DNA from 2 places in the Megasphaera sp. SW808 genome. Region 1 is predicted to be linked to the other one. Evidence: riboswitches for the same ligand, from Rfam matches in the RefSeq annotation. Region 1 holds a riboswitch; the other holds the start of a gene.
The links. A riboswitch is a leader RNA that binds a small molecule or an ion and turns the genes downstream of it on or off. The one in region 1 is predicted to bind FMN.
Positions count from the first base shown of each region.

Region 1 (4,244 bases):
AGAGCGGCGATTCGAGTCAAAATTGTTGTGCTGGCGGAATTCATGTCTTGGACGGAACTCTTTCTTTTCCGGAGCCGGCTGGGTCTGCTTGATAGACAGGCCGATTTTTCCCTTATCGTCGACAGACAAAACTTTGACGTTTACTTTGTCCTGAACTTTCAAGAAATCGTGCACATCTTTTACATACTCATTAGCAACTTCAGAAATGTGGACCAAGCCCACCTTCTTGTCAGGAAGCTCTACAAAAGCGCCAAATTTTGTAATCCCTGTCACGGTGCCTTCCAATACACTGCCTACTTCGATTGTCATGTTACCTTATATTCCTCCTTGTATGCTTCAGCTTTGCTGATAACACGTATAACGCTATTATACTCATAAACGGCGAAAAATTCAATCGCAAAATAATGTAAATTCCTAAGGCGGAACGCCTCGTCAGCGCCTGTAGGGGATTTCTCCCGGCTCGGCCAGTCCGAACTGTTCCCGCGCCTGTTTTTCTACGGCATCGGGGGAAATAAGCTGTTCTTTCCTGTCCTTCAGCCGCTGGTTTTCTTCCGTCAAGGCCTGCTCCTGCTGCAGCGTCCGCTTCATGTCCTCGTGGATCTGCCACATCTGATACATGCGCAGGCACAAGAAGACTCCTCCGACCAGCAGTATGAGAAGGACGATGCCCTTGTACAGCGTCATCCCCTTCTTTTTTTTCGTACGCCGCCGGCGCACCGTCCCGGTACGTCGGAGCCGCCCATCCCGTTTTTCCGTCATGATTCTGCTCCTTTAATATAGGCACTGCAACACGCATGCTATAAGTATACCTTCATTTTCACTTAAGATAAAGTTTTTTCTCGATTTAATACGGCCCACTTTCGCAAACGCCGCTGATATTATATAATAGAACGTAAACTATGAAGAAACAGAGGTCTTTGCTCATGAGATATGAACCGATTACTCCTGAAATTTTAAAAAAACTGCAGACTGCCGTCGGCCCTAAAAACGTCACGACAGATCCGGATAAAATGCAGCCCTACTCCCACGACGAAGTGACCGACCCGGCGTACCACCACATGCCCGAAGCCGTCGTCTTTGCCGAAACGGCCGAGCAGGTCGCCGCTGTCGTCCAGCTGGCCAACGACTATCATTTTCCCGTCGTGCCCCGCGGGGCCGGTACAGGGCTGGCCTGCGGCGCAGTGCCTATTTACGGCGGCGTCGTCCTGTCCCTGGAAAAAATGAACCGCATTCTGGAAATTAACGAAGACGCCTTATACGCCGTCGTAGAACCGGGCGTCCGCACGTCGGACCTGCAGGACGCAGCCGAAGCCAAGGGTCTGTTCTACGCCGGCGACCCCTGCAGCGGCGACTCCTGCTTTATCGGCGGCAATATCGCCACCAACGCCGGCGGCAACCGGGCTGTCAAATACGGTACGACGCGCCATCAGGTATACGACGTGGAAATCGTCAATCCGACGGGCCGCATCGTCCAGCTCGGCGCACGCCTGCAGAAGCAATCGACAGGCTACTGCCTCGAGCAGCTGGTCATCGGCTCGGAAGGCACGCTGGGCATCATCACCAAGGCGACGGTCAAGCTCCTGCCGAAGCCTAAATACGCCCTCGATCTGCTGGCCGTTTTCGATTCGCCGGAACAAGCCATCGGCGCCGTCGGAGCCATTTTAAAGCAAGGCATCGTCCCGACCTGCGTCGAATATATGGACAATATTACCATTCAATCTGTAGAAAGATATCTCCATGAAAAGCTGCAGGGCAGCGATTCGGGAAATTACCTCATCGTCGAAGTCGAAGGCATCAATGAAGACGACCTGGACGACAAGGCCGTCGCTTTAGACGAGCTCTGCACGCACCACGGCGCGTCGTCGGTCCTCGTCGCCGACCACAATAAAATCTGGCAGGCCCGCAAGGCCTTCGCCGAAGCAGTCCGCGCCGAAAGCCTCATCGTCAGTAAAGAAGACGTCGTCGTCCCCGTCGACCAGGAACCGCTCCTGCTGGCGGAAATTCTCCGCCTGGCCGGCAAATACGGCCTGATCACCCGCATTGCCAGCCACGCCGGCGACGGCAACATCCATCTCAACATCTTAAAGCCCGACGATACGCCCTACGAAGACTGGGCCCGCCGGGTCGAACAAAACCAGCAGGAGCTGTACGCCTTCATCTACGCCCACGGCGGCCGTTTATCGGGCGAGCACGGCATCGGCTTTAAGCGGAAGCATTTAATGGAAGAATTTACCAATCCCGACGAGCTGGCCATGATGAAAGCTATCAAAAAGGCCCTGGACCCCAGCAATATCCTCAATCCGGGCAAAATATTCGACATAGAATAGGCCTGTCCCAGCCCGGCCGGCCGCGGCGGCTCTTGCCAAGGATAGCCATTCTGTGTATAATGATTCATGTAGTCATATATCTTCAGGGCAGGGTGAAATTCCCGATCGGCGGTATAGTCCGCGAACGCTACGGCGTAGGAGCCATGTGCTCGTGATTTGGTGCGATTCCAAAACCGACAGTATAGTCTGGATGGAAGAAGATACGATGGAGCTGCCTCCGCGCAGCTTGTGTTGTGTTGACCAAAAAGCCCTGACGCTGCTGGACAGACCGTCAGGGCTTTATCATATTCAGGAGGTTTTATTGTGGCAAAGGAAAACAGAAAATTCAATACCGTAGAAGAAGCAATCGAAGAATTGCAAGCCGGGCATATCATCATCGTCACCGACGACCCGGATAGAGAAAATGAAGGCGACTTTATCTGCGCCGCCCAGTACTGCACGACAGAAAACATGAACTTCATGGCAACCCACGGCAAGGGCCTCATCTGCATGCCCATGAGCATCGAATACGCCCGCAAGCTCGGTTTGCCGCCGATGGTAAGCGACAATACGGACAATCACGAAACGGCCTTCACCGTCTCCATCGACCACGTCGATACGACGACGGGCATTTCCGCCGTAGAACGGGCGCTGACGGCCCGCAAATGCACGGAAGAAACGGCCCGTCCCGAAGACTTCCGCCGTCCCGGCCATAACTTCCCCTTAATCGCCAAGCGCGGCGGAGTCCTGGCCCGCAACGGCCATACGGAAGCGACGGTCGACCTCATGCGCCTCGCCGGCCTGAAGCAAGTCGGCCTGTGCTGCGAAATCATGGCCGACGACGGCACGATGATGCAGACGCCGCAGCTGTGGGAATTGGCCGACAAGTACAATTTAAAATTCATCACCATTCACGACCTGCAGAACTACTGCCGCCGTCACGACAAGCACGTCGTCCGCGAAGCCGTCGCTAAGATGCCGACGAAATTCGGCGAATTCAAAATTTACGGCTACGTCAACGACCTGACGGGCGAACACCACGTCGCCCTCGTCAAAGGCGACATCGGCGACGGTAAAAACCTGCTCTGCCGCGTCCACTCCGAATGCCTGACCGGCGACGTATTCGGCTCGTGCCGCTGCGACTGCGGCGAACAGCTGGCCGCTGCCATGACCCAGATCAACGCCGAAGGCCGGGGCATTCTCCTCTACATGCGCCAGGAAGGCCGGGGCATCGGCCTCATCAACAAGCTGAAGGCCTACGTCCTCCAGGAACAGGGCTATGACACCGTAGAAGCCAATGAAAAGCTGGGCTTTGCGCCAGACCTGCGCGAATATTGGATCGGCGCTCAGATTCTGCAGGATTTGGGCGCCAAAGAACTGCGCCTGCTGACGAACAACCCGGAAAAAATCTACGGCCTCGAAGGCTTCGGCGTAGAAATCGTAGAACGCGTGCCGATTGAAATGAAGCCCCAGGAATTCGACGAATTCTATTTGGAAACGAAAAAGCATAAGATGGGACATATTCTTCCCCACCTGCGCTAATACAGCGTAATTATCTAAGAAAAAGAGCAGCATGCAGATTCTGAATAACCATCGGAATTCTGCTGCTGCTCTTTTTGGCTTATACCTGCGGTTCTTTCAAAATAAACTTATCTTTGTAATAGTCAATCAGCCCATCTTTTTTCATCCGGCTCAGCTCTGCCGACATGGCGCTCCGGTCGACAGAGAGAAAATCGGCCAGCTGCTGTCGGTTAAAGGGCAGTGTAAACGACGAAGATTCCTGCCGCAGCGCTTCTTCCGACAAATAGAACATGAGCTTCTGCCGCGTCGACCGTTGTGACATATACCGTATTTTCTGCGTAAGCTGCATATTGCGCCGTGCCATGATAGCCAGAAGATTCAAAGCCACACGCTCCTGCGCTTTCGTTAAAACCTGAC
Region 1 covers NZ_SJOT01000001.1:161,085-165,328, reverse strand. The annotation lists gene E0L13_RS00775 (S1 domain-containing RNA-binding protein) at 1-309, opposite strand, end outside; gene E0L13_RS00770 (septum formation initiator family protein) at 433-759, opposite strand; gene E0L13_RS00765 (FAD-binding oxidoreductase) at 924-2,327, shown strand; FMN riboswitch at 2,402-2,533, shown strand; gene E0L13_RS00760 (bifunctional 3,4-dihydroxy-2-butanone-4-phosphate synthase/GTP cyclohydrolase II) at 2,631-3,848, shown strand; gene E0L13_RS00755 (Crp/Fnr family transcriptional regulator) at 3,928-4,244, opposite strand, start outside.

Region 2 (4,244 bases), on a different contig from region 1:
ATTTTCCGTCGTAATGACGCCGAACATGATAGGCACGCCTGTCTTCAGGGACGCCTGAGCAATGCCCTTGGCTGCTTCATTGCAGACCAGGTCGTAGTGGCTCGTCGCGCCGCGGATGACTGCGCCGAGGCAGATGACGGCGTCGTATTTGCCCGATTCGGCCATTTTCTGGGCGATGAGGGGAATTTCAAAGGAGCCGGGAACCCAGGCCGTCGTGATGTCGTCGTCGCTTACGCCGTGACGATGGAGGGCGTCGTATGCGCCGCCGAGGAGCTTGCTGCAGATAAATTCGTTGAAACGCGCTACGACGATACCAAACTTAGAACCAGAACCAATTAATTGACCTTCTTTGATGTGTGCCATAGTAGAACACTCTCCTATTCTGAAATAGTATTTTAAAATCCATTTTCCAACAGCGTTTCCATTGTGATGCCGGAACGTTTGCCCGTATGGGCTGTTGTAAAGCTATGGACATATTTCCCAATTACGTCGGTTTCCAAATTGACGACGGCGCCGGGATGCTTGTCGATAAGCGTCGTATTGGCCATCGTATGGGGAATGATGGATACGGAAAATTGGCTGTTGCCTACGGAAACGACGGTCAGGCTGATGCCGTCGATGGCGATAGAGCCCTTTTCGACGATGAACGGCTCCATGTCCTTGGGAATGGAAATCGTAATGACCCGGGCGATGCCGTCGGCGGCGATGCGAGCGATATGGCCGACGCCGTCGATATGGCCGCTGACGATGTGGCCGCCCAGCCTGCCGCCGACCTGCATAGCCCGTTCCAAATTGACCTTCGAGCCGCTCTTGATGTCGCTCAGGGACGAACGGCGCATCGTTTCGTGCATGACGTCGGCCGTGAAGGACGAATCCGTCATGGAGGTCACCGTCAGGCAGACGCCGTTGACGGCGATGCTGTCGCCGAGCTGCGTCCCTTCCAGTACCTTACGGGCCTGAATCGTCAGCTTTATCGAGTCGGGACGGCGGTCCATCTGGCCGACGGTGCCCAATTCCTCAATGATGCCAGTGAACATAAGCTCCCTCCCTGTTCGCATTATACGCTGTAATCAAAATATTGCCGTCGTGCAGCTCGACCGAATCGTAAGCCAGGGGCAGGCACTCGTCGAGGGAATCGACGCCATGGCCGCCGACAGACGACAGGGCCTGTTCGCCGCCGATGACTTTGTCGCCGATAAAGGCGTATATCTTATCGACGAGCTTGTGGTCGAAGAAGGTCCCCTGAATTTTGCTGCCCCCTTCGACGAGGATGCTCTGCAGGCCCTGCTTGTACAGCAAGTCCAGAGCTGCCGGCAAATCGATGTGACGATCCCGGTTCAGCGGAGCCAGCAGGACAGTGACGCCCATGTTTTTCAATTCTCTCATCTTTTCTACCGGGCAGAGGGACGTCGTCACGACGATGGTCGGCGACGTCTTATCCGTCAGGACGAGGGAATTTAGGGGAATGTGGCCCTGCGAATCCATGATGATGCGTACTGGCTGGTGAGGCTCGTCATGGGCTTCGCGGCGGATGCGGCAGGTCAGCAGCGGATTGTCAAGCTTGACCGTATTGATGCCGACGAGGATGCCGTCGTAGATAGAGCGCAGGTAGTGGCCGTAATTGCGGGCCCATTGATTCGTAATCCACTGGGATTTTCCCGTCCGCGAGGCGATGCAGCCGTCGAGGCTCTGCGCTATTTTGACGGCGATAAACGGCTTCTGCACCATCATGTTTTTAATGAATACTTCGTTCAGCTGAGCGGCTTCCTTGGAAAGCAGCCCGATTTCGACAGGTATGCCGGCCTGCCGGAGAATGGCCGCGCCCTTTCCCGCTACGAGGGGGTTAGGATCCAGCATGGCGATGACGACCTTGCCGACTCCCTTTTCCACGAGCGTGCGGGCGCAGGGCGGCGTCCGCCCGTAATGCGCGCAGGGTTCCAGCGTAACGTATACCGTCGCGCCCTTTGCCTTGTCGCCGGCTTCGCGCAGGGCCCATACTTCCGCATGGGGCGTGCCGGCCTGGCGATGGTAGCCCGTGCCGACGATTTCACCGTCTTTTACGATGACGCAGCCGACGGCCGGATTCGGCGTTGTATACCCTAAGGCCAGCTTTGCCAGCTCCAGGGCTTTTCTCATATAATCTACCGGTTCCAAATCTGTCATTCCTTTCCTGATAGATTTTGTTATAAAAAATAAAAAGGCTACGGGTATGGAAACCCAATAGCCTTTTGCGCACAACAAAAATAAACGAAACGTCGTCTTTTCCCATCCAGACTATACTGTCGGTACCGAAATCGCATCGGTTCAGCCCCGCTTACGCCAGGCTAGCGGACTATACCGCCGGTCAGGAATTGAAAGCTGCCCTTTCTCACCTTGCCCCAAAGACTATTATTCATATCCACCTATGATTTTAGCACATAAGGGATAGAAATACAAGTACAGACTTCTTACCGCAGCGCGGCGATGGCCGCTGCCCGGTCTGCCGCTCCAAATACGGCGCTTCCCGCAACGAGGAAGGTAGCGCCGGCTTCCTTGACCGCCTGTACTGTATCGGCGTTGACGCCGCCGTCTACTTCTACGACGGCTTCCGTGTTGCCGACGGAATCGAGCAGCGCCCTGGCTTCACGGATTTTATCCAGCGAATACGGAATGAATTTCTGGCCGCCGAAACCGGGATTGACGCTCATGATGAGGATCATATCGAGCTGCGCCGCCACGCAGGATAAAGACGATACGGGCGTAGCCGGATTCAAGGCAACGCCGCACTTCATGCCGGCGCTGCGGATATGCTGCAGCGTGCTGTCCAGGTGAGGACACGCTTCCTGATGGACTGTAACGTACTGCACGCCGGCTTTTGCCAGGCCGTCTACGTATACGTCGGGATGTTCGACCATCAAATGGGCGTCGAAGGGAATGGAAACGTGCTTCCGCAAGGCGGCGATGATCGGCACGCCGAACGTCAGGTTCGGCACGAAATGGCCGTCCATCATATCGAGATGGATGCAGTCTGCTCCCTTTGATTCTACGTCTTTAATTTCTTCAGCCAGCCGGGAAAAATCGGCGGACAAAATAGAAGGACAAATGTGTATCATACCTATCGGTTCCTTTCGAGAATAGAATTGACGATTTTGCAGTACGTTTCATACCGTTCTTTCTGTATCTTGCCTTCGGCAACGGCATCCTTTACGGGGCAGTCCGGCTCCGACAAGTGGAGGCATGACGAAAAGCGGCAGCGTCCGCCGTAAGGCGTCATGTCAGGAAATAAGGCGAAGACCTCCCCTTTGTCGAGATGTTCGAATTCCAGCGAACTGAATCCCGGCGTATCGATGACATACGTATCGCCTTCCAGCTGCATGATTTCCGAGTGCCTCGTCGTATGGCGGCCCCGCTTTATTTTTTCGCTGACTGAGCCGACAGACAGGTCCCGCCCTAAAATCTGAGACAGCAGGCTCGACTTCCCGACGCCGGACGGCCCGGCAAATACGGTCATCTTATGAGGAAGCAAAGCCTTGATGGAGTCCAGCCCTTCGCCGGTAACGGCAGACACAAGATAGACATCATAGCCGCAGGTTTCATAAAAGGCTTTATAAGCTTCCGCTGTTTCACGGTCTAAATCGCACTTGTTAAAGCACAGCTTCGGATGAACGCCGCCGTATTCGCAGGTCATGAGCAGCTTGTCGACGAGAAACTGATTGGGGTCCGGCGATTGCGCCGCCATGATGACAAACATCTGATCGATGTTAGCCACGGCCGGGCGGCGGAGGCTGTTCCGCCGCGGCAGCTGCTTTTCGACAACGCCCTTTCCGCCGCCTAATTCCGTAATTTCCAGCTCATCTCCGACGAGTATCTTCGCCTTGACCTTTCCCCGGCGACGGCATTCGACGAGCTGTCCGGCGCCGATATCTACGTAGTAATATCCGTTGTAATTTTTTATAACGCGGCCTGTAGTCATGATCCTCCTTCAATTAAATGTACTGATCCTGTACTAACGAATTGTTGATATATACCTTGACGCGGGTCTTGCCTACGCCGCTGATATTTTTAGTAATGCTGTCGCCGCCGGACTGGTTCTTGTCATAGACGACACGGGTGCCGTTGTCGTCCGTCACGACGATCTGCACGTGCTGACTCGACGCGCCGGAAGGAACGCTGATATTCACCGTGCCGTAATGAGGCGTGCCGGCCGGTTCCTGATTATTGGCGCTGCCGTCGGGAACAGCCGCCGCTGCGCCGTATTCGACAGT
Region 2 covers NZ_SJOT01000002.1:53,359-57,602, forward strand. The annotation lists gene ribE (6,7-dimethyl-8-ribityllumazine synthase) at 1-363, opposite strand, end outside; gene E0L13_RS01075 (riboflavin synthase) at 396-1,037, opposite strand; gene ribD (bifunctional diaminohydroxyphosphoribosylaminopyrimidine deaminase/5-amino-6-(5-phosphoribosylamino)uracil reductase RibD) at 1,018-2,154, opposite strand; FMN riboswitch at 2,254-2,390, opposite strand; gene rpe (ribulose-phosphate 3-epimerase) at 2,448-3,092, opposite strand; gene rsgA (ribosome small subunit-dependent GTPase A) at 3,095-3,952, opposite strand; gene pknB (Stk1 family PASTA domain-containing Ser/Thr kinase) at 3,966-4,244, opposite strand, start outside.
Region 2: linked by a shared signal. The riboswitch ahead of ribD (bifunctional diaminohydroxyphosphoribosylaminopyrimidine deaminase/5-amino-6-(5-phosphoribosylamino)uracil reductase RibD) and the one ahead of E0L13_RS00760 (bifunctional 3,4-dihydroxy-2-butanone-4-phosphate synthase/GTP cyclohydrolase II) in region 1 are both predicted to bind FMN.